3 linked regions of the Methylotuvimicrobium sp. KM2 genome follow. The main gene of each other region encodes a partner of the protein of the gene in region 2 in a complex. Links are inferred from orthologs where the notes say so. Each region holds a gene or a part of one and is shown on either strand. Other genes may lie near its edges.

What was found. Proteins that work in one complex are often made in the same cells at the same time.
Region 1: the proteins of accD (region 2) and accC are in contact, whole or in part, in a solved structure (PDB 8UXZ), measured with the Escherichia coli proteins. The link is inferred for Methylotuvimicrobium sp. KM2 from one-to-one orthologs.
Region 3: the proteins of accD (region 2) and accA are in contact, whole or in part, in a solved structure (PDB 8UXZ), measured with the Escherichia coli proteins. The link is inferred for Methylotuvimicrobium sp. KM2 from one-to-one orthologs.

What each region holds. Positions count from the first base shown.
Region 1 is NZ_CP150634.1:3,009,388-3,014,111, reverse strand. What follows is about bases 866-3,683. They hold accC (acetyl-CoA carboxylase biotin carboxylase subunit), read right to left. Parts: upstream 3,038-3,683; coding sequence 1,694-3,037; downstream 866-1,693. Other genes in these bases: aroQ (type II 3-dehydroquinate dehydratase), read right to left, coding at 3,506-3,683; accB (acetyl-CoA carboxylase biotin carboxyl carrier protein), read right to left, coding at 3,058-3,501; prmA (50S ribosomal protein L11 methyltransferase), read right to left, coding at 866-1,588. In the rest of the region: WJM45_RS12645 (zinc-ribbon and DUF3426 domain-containing protein), read right to left, coding at 59-703; more of prmA, read right to left, coding at 707-865; more of aroQ, read right to left, coding at 3,684-3,952; WJM45_RS12620 (redoxin domain-containing protein), read right to left, coding at 4,102-4,617; protein-disulfide reductase DsbD, read right to left, coding at 4,614-4,724. UniProt on the Escherichia coli protein: This protein is a component of the acetyl coenzyme A carboxylase complex; first, biotin carboxylase catalyzes the carboxylation of the carrier protein and then the transcarboxylase transfers the carboxyl group to form malonyl-CoA.
Region 2 is NZ_CP150634.1:2,846,549-2,851,284, reverse strand. The notes cover bases 1,907-4,736. They hold accD (acetyl-CoA carboxylase, carboxyltransferase subunit beta), read left to right. Parts: upstream 1,907-2,767; coding sequence 2,768-3,706; downstream 3,707-4,736. Other genes in these bases: folC (bifunctional tetrahydrofolate synthase/dihydrofolate synthase), read left to right, coding at 3,887-4,736; trpA (tryptophan synthase subunit alpha), read left to right, coding at 1,928-2,731; trpB (tryptophan synthase subunit beta), read left to right, coding at 1,907-1,931. In the rest of the region: WJM45_RS11980 (phosphoribosylanthranilate isomerase), read left to right, coding at 98-724; more of trpB, read left to right, coding at 729-1,906.
Region 3 is NZ_CP150634.1:4,254,115-4,258,784, forward strand. What follows is about bases 866-3,629. They hold accA (acetyl-CoA carboxylase carboxyl transferase subunit alpha), read right to left. Parts: upstream 2,850-3,629; coding sequence 1,881-2,849; downstream 866-1,880. Other genes in these bases: rimO (30S ribosomal protein S12 methylthiotransferase RimO), read right to left, coding at 866-1,376; WJM45_RS17990 (replication-associated recombination protein A), read right to left, coding at 3,244-3,629. Also shown: more of rimO, read right to left, coding at 66-865; more of WJM45_RS17990, read right to left, coding at 3,630-4,542; outer membrane lipoprotein chaperone LolA, read right to left, coding at 4,584-4,670. UniProt on the Escherichia coli protein: Component of the acetyl coenzyme A carboxylase (ACC) complex. First, biotin carboxylase catalyzes the carboxylation of biotin on its carrier protein (BCCP) and then the CO(2) group is transferred by the carboxyltransferase to acetyl-CoA to form malonyl-CoA.

The DNA.
Region 1 (4,724 bases), 160 kb from region 2 along the record:
TTTTGATTTTGTTATTTCAGTAGCATAGGCCGTAGACACTACATTTGTTAATGCTGGGTTATATAAGTTCGAAAGTATAGCCGCCGACCGAAGCGCTGGGTGCGGCGATGGCGAGACCGATTTCGATGGTTTCGTGAGGCGCGATTTTGTCGGTGCGGAAAGTTAAATTGTCCGGTGTAAATGCGCGTTGCGCGAATGGTTCGCCGGAAAGCTTCAATAAAGTCAGTTTAATGCCCGGATACGGTTGGGCGAATTCAGCCTGATTGTTGATGGTGGCCTTGAAATAGTAATTTTGATCGGCGGTCAAGATCAGCGAGCTCGTTAAAACCGAAAAGTCGGTCAGGTTTCTGTAGTCGGGTAATGAACAGCCTAAATAAGAACACGCTTCAATGAACCAGGGTCTGAATTTTTCGTGTTGTAATGCCGAAGGACCTTGGAAATAGATAATTTGTCCGCACAACAGGATGAGGCCTGCGGCTGCCGATGAATTCCATAAAAGCGGGTTAGCGGCCTTTCGGTCTTGTACCCAGGGTAGTTGTTCTTCAGAAGGGGCCAATGGAACATCCGCCGGAGTTTCGCCGAGTCGTTGCAGTGCATCAAATTGCGTCGAGCAGTGGCTGCAGCGGATTATGCCCCGAGTTTCGCGTAATTGATCTATTGTCAACGTTTGCGGGTGGTGACATTCGGGGCATTGTGTGAACATCGCTTATTTATCTTTTCGTCCGTCCAGGCGACACCAGTCCTCTTGGATTGCCGGCGGATTGAGTGTAATAAAAGGCCGGTACGCTGCGCTGACGGCTTCGGCTTGTTCGTTCAAAATACCGGATAAAACCAAAGAGCCGGAGGGAGCGAGTAGTGCGGCGATCTTGCCGGATAATTCGATCAGCGGTTGAGCCAAGATATTGGCTATAACGATGTCGGCGGTGCGGGCCGCGAATTGTTCCGGTAAGTAGCATCGGATTTTATCGGCAATGCCGTTTTTTATCGCATTGTCGTGTGTCGCCGTTAGTGCCTGCGGATCGATATCGATGGCATGAGCTTCACGAGCGCCGAGCAACACGGCGGCAACCGCCAATATTCCCGATCCGCAGCCGTAGTCGATGACGGTTTTGTCGCTCAGGTCATGTTCGGCAAGCCATTCCAGGCACAATGCGGTAGTCGGATGCGTGCCGGTACCAAAGGCAAGCCCCGGGTCGAGAGTCAGGCAAACCGTGCCGGGCTCTTGTTGCTCTTGTCCGGTCGGACAAACCCAAAGTCTATCGGCAAACTTCATCGGATGATAATACTCCATCCAGGCGCGTTCCCAGGCTTGGTCTTCCAGAATTTCCGCCGACCACTCCTTGAGCGAATGCCGATTAAAAGCGTCGAATACTCGTGCTTTAATGTCTTCCGGCTGGGTATCGAGTTCAAACAAAGCGATGACTTTTGTATTAGGCCAGATCTTGGTTTCGCCGGGCGGGGGCTCATAGACCGGTTGGTCTTCGGCGTCCATGTAAGTAACCGAAACCGCGCCCAGATCGCTGAAATAATCAGAAAGTTCGGGCGCCGAGACTTCGTCGGTAATCACGCTTAATTGATGCCAGGACATAAAGCCATCATTGTCGATTAAAGGAGGGTATTTACTGGAAATGCTTACTCAGCTGGGATCTTGCGGTCGGGTCAGCGATAGCGTGACCCGACCCAATCAAGCATGCTAGTTTAAGTCCAATAGCTTTTCAAGATAGTGAATGTTGCGTTGTCCGGCGATGAATCCGGAGTCGGTCATGATGTCTTTTTGGAGCGGTATATTCGTTTTTATACCGTCGATCACCATTTCGTTCAATGCGGTTGTCATTCTTGCAATGGCGCTATTGCGGTTTTCGCCGTGCGCGATTAGCTTACCGATCATCGAATCATAATAAGGCGGTACTTTGTAGCCGTTATAGATGTGTGTTTCGCACCGAATGCCGGGGCCGCCCGGCATGTGGAATTGATGGATCGTACCGGGACAGGGCATGAAGGTCTTGGGGTCTTCGGCATTCAGTCGACACTCGATCGCATGACCTTGAATTTTGACTTGCTCTTGAGTAATCGATAAGGGTAATCCGTAGGCGATACGTAATTGTTCCTTAACGATATCGAAGCCGGTGACCATTTCGGTAACCGGATGCTCGACTTGAACCCGCGTATTCATTTCTATGAAGAAGAATTCGCCTTTTTCATACAGGAACTCGAAGGTCCCTGCGCCCAGGTAGCCGATATCGCGGCAAGCTTTGGCGCACAATTCGCCCATACGGTTACGTTCTTCGTCGGTAATGCCCGGTGCCGGCGCTTCTTCGACGACTTTTTGGTGCCTTCGCTGCATCGAGCAATCGCGCTCGCCAAGATGGATCGCATTACCGTGTGAATCGGCCATCACCTGGAATTCGATATGGCGGGGATCTTCCAGGAATTTTTCCATGTACACGGTATCGTTTCCGAACGCGGCACTCGCTTCCGCTTTCGTCATGGTAATGGCATTGATCAATGCGGCTTCGGTATGTACGGTGCGCATTCCGCGTCCGCCACCGCCGCCGGCGGCTTTGATGATAACCGGGTAACCGATTTCCTGAGCCATTTGCAGGTTTTGCTTATTATTGTCGGTTAACGGATTGCCGTTGCCCGGTACACAGGGAATGCCGGCGGCTATCATTGCCTTTTTTGCGGCGATTTTATCGCCCATTATGCGGATCGTATCTGCATTCGGGCCGATGAAAACAAAGCCGCTTTGCTTTACTTTTTCCGAAAAATCGGCATTTTCCGATAGAAAGCCGTATCCCGGATGAATGGCTTCGGCATCGGTGACTTCGGCCGCGCTTATGATGGCTGGGATATTTAGATAGCTATCGGTGGATGGGGCGGGGCCTATGCAAACCGACTCATCGGCTAGCCTAACATGTTTTAGATCCCGGTCCGCCACGGAATGTACCGCGACAACCTTGACTCCAAGTTCACGGCAAGCGCGCAAGATGCGCAAGGCTATTTCGCCTCGATTGGCGATGACTATTTTATCGAACATGATTAAATACCTTTGGGTTGTTATTCAATGACAAACAAAGGTTGGTCATATTCGACGGGTTGGCTGTTCTCAACCAATATTTGCGTTACTGTACCGGTTTTATCGGCTTCGATTTGGTTGAGGATTTTCATCGCTTCTATGATACAGAGAGTATCGCCTGCTTGTACCGATTGTCCGATATCGACAAAAGGTTTGGCGCCGGGAGACGCGGACCTGTAGAAAGTGCCGACCATCGGCGATTTTACAATATGACCGGTTATTTTTTTCTCTGTCGGTTCTACAGGGCTTGGTGCGGGTGCCGAAGATGGGGTGGTCGGAGCGAATTGAGCCGGTGCGTAGTTCACTTGGGCGGCATTCGAGTAACGACTAATTCGGACGGATTCTTCCCCCTCACTGATTTCTAATTCGGCAATATCCGATTCTTCGATGAGCTCGATCAGTTTTTTTATTTTTCTAATATCCATTGTGTTATGTTCTCTTTGCTAATATCTCGTGAGCGGCCGTCAAGGCCAATTCGTAACCGATGGCTCCCAGTCCGCAAACAACTCCCACGGCAATATCCGAAAAATAGGAATGTTTTCTAAAAGCTTCCCGGGCATGTACGTTCGACAGGTGCACTTCAATGAAGGGAATCTTGGTCGCCAGCAATGCGTCGCGTATCGCCACGCTGGTATGAGTAAAAGCTGCTGGATTAATAATGATAAAATCGACATCGTTGGAAAAAGATCGATGAATCAATTCCACGATTTGGTGTTCGGCGTTATATTGGTGAAAACGGAGCGCGTGACCCAGAGTCGAGGCGGATTTTTCCATCGCCAGCTGTATATCGGCTAAGGTTTTGCTACCGTAATGGGTAGGTTCTCTTAGACCCAGCAGATTCAAGTTCGGACCGTTAATAACGCAAATATTCGCCATGCAATTGAAGTGCTAATTTAGATTCGGTGCCGATAATTCTCCCTAATTTAAGCACGTTTGTCCATATTTATGTCATTTAACACAAATAAGGCGTAATCACTGGATCTTTTAAGACATTTACATGGTTTATCGAATGATTTGATGTTTTCTCAGTCCATCAGAGGTTCGATGATTTCGATAATCTTGTTGCGGGATAATTGTCCGGATTGTTTATGAATTATTCGACCTTCTTGATTGAAGATAAGGCTGAAAGGAAGGATTCCGGCAGAATTTCCCCATTGTTGAGTCAAGATGATGCCTTGGTCGCCGGCGATTAGCATCGGATAATTGATGTCGACAAAGTCGAGATATTTTTTGACCGATTCTTTAGTTTCGATAGCGATGCCGACAAATTGCAAGCCACGGTCTTGGTATTCTTGCTGTAAGGCAACAAATTCGGGGATTTCTTCGCGGCAAGGAGGGCACCAGGTTGCCCAAAAGTTGACGATGGTGATTTTTCCTCGCCATTCGGATAGGCTGCGTTCGTTGCCGTTCAAATCGGGTAGTCGGTAATCCGGTAGTTCCATGGTTTCACTATGCGTTTCCGGCTGTGTTTTATTTTGTAGCCAAATTCCGCCGGCTAAAGCGACAACTGCGGCGATAATAAGTGCCGTGGTTTGTTTCATAAATCAACTTGCCGCAGTATGTTTAAAAAAGCGTTGGCATCCTGATAGCCTATCACGCGTAAATGTTTTTTTTCGGCTAGGTCGGTACCGAAAAATAAAGTGGCCGG
Region 2 (4,736 bases):
AATTAAGAATTGTTGAGGTCATTTTAGCCTTAGTTTAGGGCTTTTGTTTTATGTTATTCTATCCGGCTAAATTTTTTATTAAATATCTTATCTCTTTATGCGTACTCGCGTTAAAATTTGCGGCTTTACCCGGGTTAATGACGCAGTCCGTGCGGCGCATCTAGGCGTGGATGCGATCGGGTTGGTTTTTTATCCGTCTAGCCCAAGAAATATTGATATCGATCAAGCGCTTGCGATTGTCGAGGCTTTGCCTCCCTTTACCAGTGTTGTCGGTTTGTTCGTCGACGAGCAAGAGGCGCGTATTCGTGAAGTGTTGAGCCGGGTGCCGATCGACTGTTTGCAATTTCACGGCGATGAGACGCCAGATGCTTGCGAGCTGTACAATAAGCCTTATATCAAGGCAATTAGGATGCGACAGGACGTTGATATAGCTGATTTGGCTAAACGGTATTCCGGAGCCGCCGGTTTGTTACTCGATGCGTATCATCCGGGAGTGAAAGGCGGTTCCGGAAACCGTTTTGATTGGGATTTGATTCCGCAGTCTTGTCCGAAACCGATTATTTTGGCCGGCGGTTTGGAACCCGGCAATGTCACGCAGGCAATGGAGTCGGTCGGCCCTTATGCATTGGACGTCAGCAGCGGCGTGGAATCGGAAAAAGGTATTAAGGATGCCGGTAAAATGGCGGCATTCGTAAGAATAATTAACGAGGGTAATAGAAGTTAGCAACATGACACAGCATTATAACTTGCCGGACGAGCGCGGACATTTCGGTCCTTATGGCGGAAAATTCGTTGCCGAAACATTAATGGGGCCTATTCAAGAGTTAGAAGAGGCTTATCTGCGCTATATGCAGGATCCTGAATTTTTAACCGAACTGGATGCCGATTTGCAGCATTATGTCGGGCGTCCTTCACCGCTTTACCATGCCGAACGCTGGAGTCGGCATTTAGGCGGAGCGCAGCTTTATTTGAAACGAGAAGACCTCAATCATACCGGCGCGCATAAAGTTAATAATACGATCGGACAGGCGTTATTGGCTAAGCGCATGGGAAAAACCCGGATCATCGCTGAAACCGGTGCGGGTCAGCATGGCGTGGCTACGGCTACTGTCGCTGCCAGATTGGGACTCGAGTGCGTTGTTTATATGGGGGCGGTCGATGTCGCCCGACAGTCCTTGAATGTTTACCGGATGAAACTGCTTGGCGCAAAAGTCGTTGCGGTCGAATCGGGTTCGAAGACTCTGAAAGACGCGTTAAACGAGGCGCTCCGTGATTGGGTTACCAATGTCGACAATACATTCTACATCATTGGAACGGTAGCAGGACCTCATCCTTATCCTGCGATGGTGCGCGATTTTCAAACCGTGATCGGACGTGAAGCCAAAGAGCAATGTTTGACCATGACCGGGCGGTTGCCCGATGCGCTGGTCGCTTGTGTCGGGGGCGGGTCGAACGCGATCGGTTTGTTTTATCCTTTTATCGACGATGCGTCGGTCAAAATGTACGGCGTCGAAGCGGCCGGAGACGGCGTCGAAACAGGACGTCATTCTGCTCCGCTTTGTGCGGGACGTCCGGGAGTTTTACACGGCAATCGGACTTATTTGATCGAGGATGATGATGGTGAAATCATCGAAACGCATTCAATCTCGGCGGGCTTGGATTATCCCGGCGTCGGACCCGAACATGCTTGGTTGAAAGACAGCGGGCGCGCCGAATATGTCAACATAACCGATGATGAAGCCTTGAAGGGTTTTCATGATTTAACCGAAATGGAAGGCATTATTCCTGCGCTGGAATCGAGTCATGCGATTGCTTATACGACAAAGCTGGCGCCGACCATGCCCAAAGACAGCATAATTATTATCAATCTTTCCGGTCGTGGCGATAAAGATATCATGACCTTGGCGCAACGCGAGGGAATACAACTGTGAGCCGTTTAGCCGCTAAATTTGAAGAGCTTTCCAAGTCAGGCCGTAAGGCTTTGATTCCATTTTTGACGGCCGGTGATCCGCATCCGAATTTTACCGTGCCGATGATGCATGCGATGGTGGAAGCGGGCGTTGATATTATTGAGCTTGGCGTACCGTTTTCCGATCCGATGGCGGACGGACCGGTCATTCAGAAAGCCAGTGAACGCGCCTTGGCGCATAAAATGAGTTTAAGAAAAGTACTCAATATAGTCGCCGAATTCAGAAGAAAGGATGACCAAACGCCGGTCGTGTTGATGGGGTATTTAAATCCGATCGAGGCAATGGGTTACGAAGATTTTGCCAATGCGGCGCAACGCGTCGAAATCGATGGTGTGCTGACGGTTGATTTGCCGCCTGAGGAGGCCGGTTTCTGTGTTTCGTTGCTGAAAGAACGCGGTATCGATCCGGTTTTTTTGTTGGCGCCTAATAGTAATGAAGAACGCATTCGTAAAATGGATGCGGCGGGCAGTGGCTATATTTACTACGTTTCACTCAAAGGTGTAACCGGTGCTGGGCACTTGAACACCGCCGATGTCGAGGAAAGGCTGAAGTTAATCCGTGCGAATACTCAATTGCCGATCGGTATCGGCTTCGGTGTTAAGGATGCCGAGACGGCAAAGACAGTGGCTCATTTAGGTGATGGTGTCGTTGTCGGTAGCGCCTTGATCAGTAAAATCGAAGCGAATTTGGATAATCCGGAGCAGGCCTGTTCCGAAATAGTCGATTTACTTAAAGCCATGCGCGCCGCAATGGATGAATAAGTCGTCGATCACATGAGCGAATTCGGAGTTTAAAATATGAGTTGGTTTGAAAAACTGGTCCCCTCAACAATCAGAACAGACGGGACTAACAAGAAAAAAGGCGCCGTGCCCGAGGGTTTATGGACCAAGTGTCCGAGTTGCAACGCGATTCTCTATAACAACGAATTGGAACGAAATTCCAGTGTGTGCCCTAAATGCAATCATCACATGCGGATATCGGCAAGAGTACGGTTGGAATTATTTCTCGATGAGCAGGATCAAGAAGAAATCGGTCAACATATCAAACCGACCGACCCGCTTAGATTCAAGGATTCCAAACGCTATAAAGACCGTATAAGTCAAGCGCAAAAACAGACCAAGGAAAGCGATGCTCTCGTAGTGATTAAGGGTAAGCTCAAGAATAAAGATATCGTAGCCGCCGCGTTCGATTTTAGTTTTATGGGTGGCTCGATGGGGTCGGTGGTCGGCGAGCGTTTCGTGCGAGGTGTGAATGAGAGCCTCGAAATCGGTGCGCCGTTCATTGTTTTTACCGCCAGCGGCGGCGCTCGCATGCAGGAGTCATTGTTTTCATTGTTTCAAATGGCGAAAACCAGCGCGGCCTTGACACGGTTGTCGGAAGCGGGATTGCCGTTTATTTCGTGTATGACCGACCCTACGATGGGCGGTGTTTCCGCGAGTTTGGCGATGCTTGGCGATATCAATGTCGCCGAGCCGAATGCCTTGATCGGTTTTGCAGGACCTCGCGTCATCGAGCAAACCGTTCGAGAAAAATTGCCGGAAGGTTTTCAACGTAGCGAGTTTCTGCAAGAGCACGGCGCTATCGACATGATTATCGATAGGCGTGAAATGCGCGATAAAATTGCTGCAATGCTGGCGATTTTAATGGCCTCGCGGATGGAAACGAAAATAAGCCCGAATTTAGAAGAACCTATTATCTTGGCCGAAACCGAGCCTTTGCCTGCCGTTCAGGATTAAGTGCAATTTTAAATGGCCGAATGATCTTGCTGTTGCGGTTAAGCCACGAGAAACACAACAAAAACCGGTCCGCAATAGGGCCTAAGTTTGCAGTTATTGGATGGGACAATCCACGATTTTCTATCTCGTTGGCGCTTTCGTGCTTTTTTATGTTTTTGTGGAACCGACAATTTGTCTGAGATGAAGCATTTCGATACGCTCGAGGGCTGGCTGAGGTGGCAAGAAGGTTTGCATCCGCAAACGATTGATCTAGGCTTGGAGAGAGTACAGAGGGTATTCCGAGCATTGCAACCGGATTACAATAAGCCGCCGACGATCACGGTAGCAGGAACTAATGGTAAAGGTTCATGCGTGGCCTTTTTGGAATTCATTTATCGGGCTCAAGGTTATCGAGTCGGCACCTATACTTCTCCGCATATTCTAAGTTATAACGAACGTATAAAAATTAACGGCAAACCAGTTAGCGACGATTTGATCTGTTCGGCTTTCGAGCGTATTGAATCGGTTCGAGACGGTGTTTCGTTGAGTTACTTTGAATTCGGTACCTTGGCTGCGCTCGATATTTTTTCCAGGGCCAATCTCGATGTGCAATTGTTGGAGGTAGGATTGGGCGGGCGTCTTGATGCCGTCAATATTGTGGACCCCGACGTTTCTATTATTTCCAGCATTGGGATCGATCATGCCGATTGGCTCGGCGAAACGCGCGAGCTGATTGGCCGTGAAAAAGCCGGTATTTTCAGAAAGCAAGTTCCTGCGATTATCAGCGATCCTGAGCCACCCGACTCGATATTCGAATATGCAAATGAAATCGAGGCCCCGGCTTTTTTTATCGGGTGCGATTTTGCTTACAGGAAGCAGTCGAAAGGTTGGATATGGTGTGCACCCGATCGGCAGATCGACCGATTGCCGGAACCTAATCTCAAAGGCGAGCATCAATATCGAAATGCGGCTGCTGTGGTAATGGCTGCGACCCTAATGTCTTCACGCCTCCCGATTAGTGTGGATTCGATAAGGCATGGCATCGGGTCCG
Region 3 (4,670 bases), 1.4 Mb from region 2 along the record:
CGATGTGACACTAATCAACTTTTCGATAAAAACACCGTATGAATAGTCGAAGCCGGCTCACCCGATCAAATTAAGCGCGCCCAAAAATCATGCTCGTCCGATTCCTCCATTTCCACCGTTGCAAAATCACCGACTTTTAGATGTACCGCGCCGTCGATAAAAACTTGTCCATCGATTTCCGGCGCATCCGCTTTGCTTCGCGCAACCGCACCTTCTTCGACGACTTCATCGATAATAACGGTCTCGACGCGCCCGATCCGCCTACGCAATTTCGCAGCGCTGATTTGCGCCTGATGCTCCATGAACCGGGCTAATCTTTCTTGTTTGACTGCTTCAGGAAGCTGACCCGATAAGTCGTTGGCCACCGCACCTTTAACCGGCGAATATGCGAAACAACCCACCCGATCTAACTGTGCTTCAGTTAAAAACTGTAATAATTGCTCGAATTCTTGCTCGGTTTCGCCGGGGAAACCGACTATGAAGGTACTGCGAATCGTAATCTCCGGGCAAATTTTCCGCCAGGCATTAATGCGTTCTAAATTGTTTTCGGCCGCCGCCGGTCGCTTCATCAATTTCAATATGCGACTATCGGCGTGCTGAAACGGAATATCCAGATAAGGCAGAATTTTACCGTCAGCCATCAACGGGATAACTTCGTCGACATGCGGATAGGGATACACATAATGCATTCTGACCCAGACACCTAAGTCTCCCAAGGCCTCCGCTAATTCATAAAAACGAGTCCGAATCTCCCTGCCTCGCCATTGTCCTGTCCGGTATTTCAGATCGAGCCCGTAAGCACTGGTATCCTGTGAGACGATGAGTAATTCCTTAACCCCGGCATTTGCCAGCCGTTCAGCCTCGAACATGACTTCGTTGATAGGACGGCTGACCAAATCGCCCCGCATCGACGGAATGATGCAAAAGGTGCAGCGGTGATTGCAGCCTTCGGAAATTTTCAAATAGGCGTAGTGCTTGGGCGTCAATTTAATCCCTTGCGGCGGCACAAGACTGGTAAACGGATCATGTATCGGCGGCAAATGCTCATGGACTGCCGCAACGACTTCTTCCAGCGCATGCGCGCCGGTAATTTTCAATACCTGCGGGTGCCTGGCTCTGATCTCCTCCTCTCTGGCTCCAAGACAGCCGGTTACAATGACTCGTCCATTTTCGGCCAATGCTTCGCCAATGCTATCCAACGATTCTTCAACAGCTGCATCGATAAAGCCGCAGGTATTAACGACTACCAAATCGGCTTCCTTGTAACTCGGGGACACTTCATAGCCTTCGGATCGAAGCTTGGTTAATATCCGTTCGCTGTCGACCAAGGCTTTAGGGCAACCCAAACTAATAAATCCAATATGCGGAGCACTCATTAACAATCTCAATAAATTTTTATTCGAAAAACGCGTTACAACAACCTCATTCCCTTACTAAACAAGCCGGGAAAATAGTCGATATAAATGAAATCACCATAAAAAGCAAAGGGTGCTGATTCCAAAAAATGTCATTTATTTTTTACCAAGAAGAGCATGAAGGACTTGAAGATACAGCGTTATCAATTCAAATGCGTCACTAACCATTAACAGCATATGTCATCATCATTATTGCCGCTGGAGTGCTGACTTTGCCTGCCTGCGCAGACGAAGCCAGCACTCCAGCCCCGCCATTTAGCTGTTTCCCAAGCTCCAGCTTGGGTAACAGCATACCTTCATTATCTTCATGGTAATAAAAACAAGCTATAAACATTGTGCTGCATCAGCACCCAGAGCAAAAAAGACTCAAGTGATTGATTGTTTTATTATTTCCTTAATAACCTTCATGGTGAAATGACTTTATTATTTGCCAACGACGCCTCAAATACCGCAATATAAAAGCAGTTATTTACCCGACTCTTCAATATAAGCACCGAAATTCATAATGCGTTGGTAGCGTTGTGCAAGTAACTGCTCGAGAGGCTCAGTCCGTAACTGCTCCAAATGGCGTAACAACGCCTCACGCAAATGCATTGCCGTCGTTTGAAAGTCTCGATGCGCACCACCCACGGGCTCGCGCACCATTTCATCAAGAAAGCCTTGTTCGCGGATACGATCGGAAGTGATGCCCATCGCTTCTGCCGCCAATTGCGACTTGTCGGCACTTTTCCATAGAATCGATGCACAACCTTCCGGCGAGATCACAGAATAAGTGCTGTATTCCAACATCAACAAACGGTCTCCGACACCGATCGCCAACGCGCCGCCGGACCCGCCTTCGCCGATAACAGTGCAAATAATCGGGGTCTTTAATCGCGCCATTTCAAACAAATTTCGAGCAATCGCCTCGCTTTGCCCGCGTTCCTCAGCCCCGATTCCCGGATAAGCGCCCGGCGTATCGATCAAACAAATAATCGGCAAACCAAAACGCTCGGCCATCTTCATGACTCTTAACGCCTTGCGGTAACCTTCCGGCCTTGGCATACCGAAATTCCGATAAATCTTTTCTTTCGTGTCGCGGCCTTTTTGATGACCGATTATCATGACCGGCTGCCCTTCCAGCCGAGCCAAACCGCACACGATTGCAGGATCGTCGGCGTAAGCCCGATCACCGTGCAATTCATGAAAATCGGTAAACATCAAATCGATATAATCGAACGTATAAGGCCTCCCAGGATGCCTCGAAAGTTGCGAAATCTGCCAATCGCTCAACTCGGCAAAAATAGATTCGGTCAATAGTTTACTTTTGTTTTCGAGCTGCTCGAGCGCGTCGGAAATATTAATATCGTTATCAAACTCGACACGACGAAGTTCTCTAATCTTCGCTTCTAATTCGGCGATGGGTTGTTCGAAGTCAAGAAATTTTAGATCCATGATGGTATATATGAATTAATGTTACTGCTCAACAAAAGCAAGCTTAATGAATGGAATACGGATGACGCCGATTAGACGGATTAACGCGGGGCTCTATTGTTTGCATTTGCATATCGCAACTCCATAACGACTAAAATATTTCGTACGCGTCAGCAAAAGCTTCTTTGCTATACCCATCATCGTAGATCAAAATTCGGCGCCGAGGTGTTCGTCAAAGGACGCCGCGAATACGTCCATGTAGGCTCTATGCCAGCTCCATGCTGGCAAAGCCTTTGCTGAACACCCCGGCGCCTCCTTAGGCAATGCCGAAATTTGAAGTGCGAAAGGTATAAAAACGAACTGTTTTTCCGTGTTTATCAGTCGTATCTGTTTTATTTTTCAAATTATAATAACGTCATCCGCGACTAGCCGATTGATTCTTTCCTGAAACGGCCATTTTATCTAAATTCCGTAAATGTTTTAATTTTTCTGCGATTTTAATTTCAAGTCCTCGATTAACCGGCTGGTAATAACGGGTTCCGATCATTTCGTCCGGAAAATAATTTTCGCCGGCGGCATAAGCATCGGGCTCATCATGCGCATAGCGGTACTCTTTTCCGTAATCTAACGACTTCATCAATGCCGTCGGCGCATTGCGTAAATGCACCGGCACGCCGAGACTTCCGCTATTTCGAGCATCGCGCATCGCTGCATTGTATGCCATATAAACGGCATTGCTTTTCGGCGCGCAGGCCAAATAGACCACGGCATGCGCCAACGCCAATTCGCCTTCGGGGCTGCCGAGCCTTTCTTGCGCCTCCCAAGCACTAATCGCAACCGGCAAGGCTCTCGGGTCGGCATTGCCGATATCTTCGGATGCAATTCTCACGATGCGCCGAGCCAAATAAGCCAGGTCGCAACCGCCGTCGATCATGCGGCACAACCAATACAACGAAGCATCGGGGGAACTGCCTCGCACCGATTTATGCAAGGCCGAAATCTGATTGTAAAATTCTTCACCTTGCTTATCGAAACGACGCACACTGCCGCTCAGCACTTCGCCGGCAACAATCTCGTCGATTTTTCCGCTTTCGTGCGCCAACGCCAGCTCGGCCGCGATTTCTAATAAATTCAATAATCTACGAGCATCTCCGTCGGCAGCATCGACAAACTGTCGCTTGATATCGTCGGTCATTTCGATGGCTTGCTCTCCTAAACCGCGCTCGCGGTCGGTCAACGCCTTTTCCAAAACCGTCGCCAAGTCAACTGCTTGCAAGGCATTCAAAACATAAACGCGAGCGCGCGACAATAATGCATTATTCAATGCGAAAGACGGGTTTTCGGTGGTCGCGCCAATAAAATATACCGTGCCGTCTTCGACATGCGGCAAGAAAGCATCTTGCTGAGATTTGTTGAAACGATGTACTTCGTCGACAAACAAGATCGTGCGGCGATTTTCACTTTCACGAATTTTTTTTGCTTCGGCAACGGCATCACGGATATCCTTGACGCCGGCCAACACCGCCGATATCGAGATGAAATGCGCATCGGAATGTACCGATATTATTCGTGCCAGCGTGGTCTTTCCGGTACCGGGCGGCCCCCAGAAAATCATCGAATGCAAGCGGCCCGATGCAACCGCTTCATAGAGCGGTTTCCCGGGCTTGATAATATGCGACTGACCGATATAGTCGTCCAGCCGCATCGGACGCATTCTTTCAGCTAAGGGCCTTAGGGCTTGTTGCAACACGCTTCTTATTCCTCAAAGACATCGGCTCCGGCGGGCGGAATAAAATCGAATACGCCGTCGTCGATCGGCGTGTTGATTTTAAGATTAGAAAA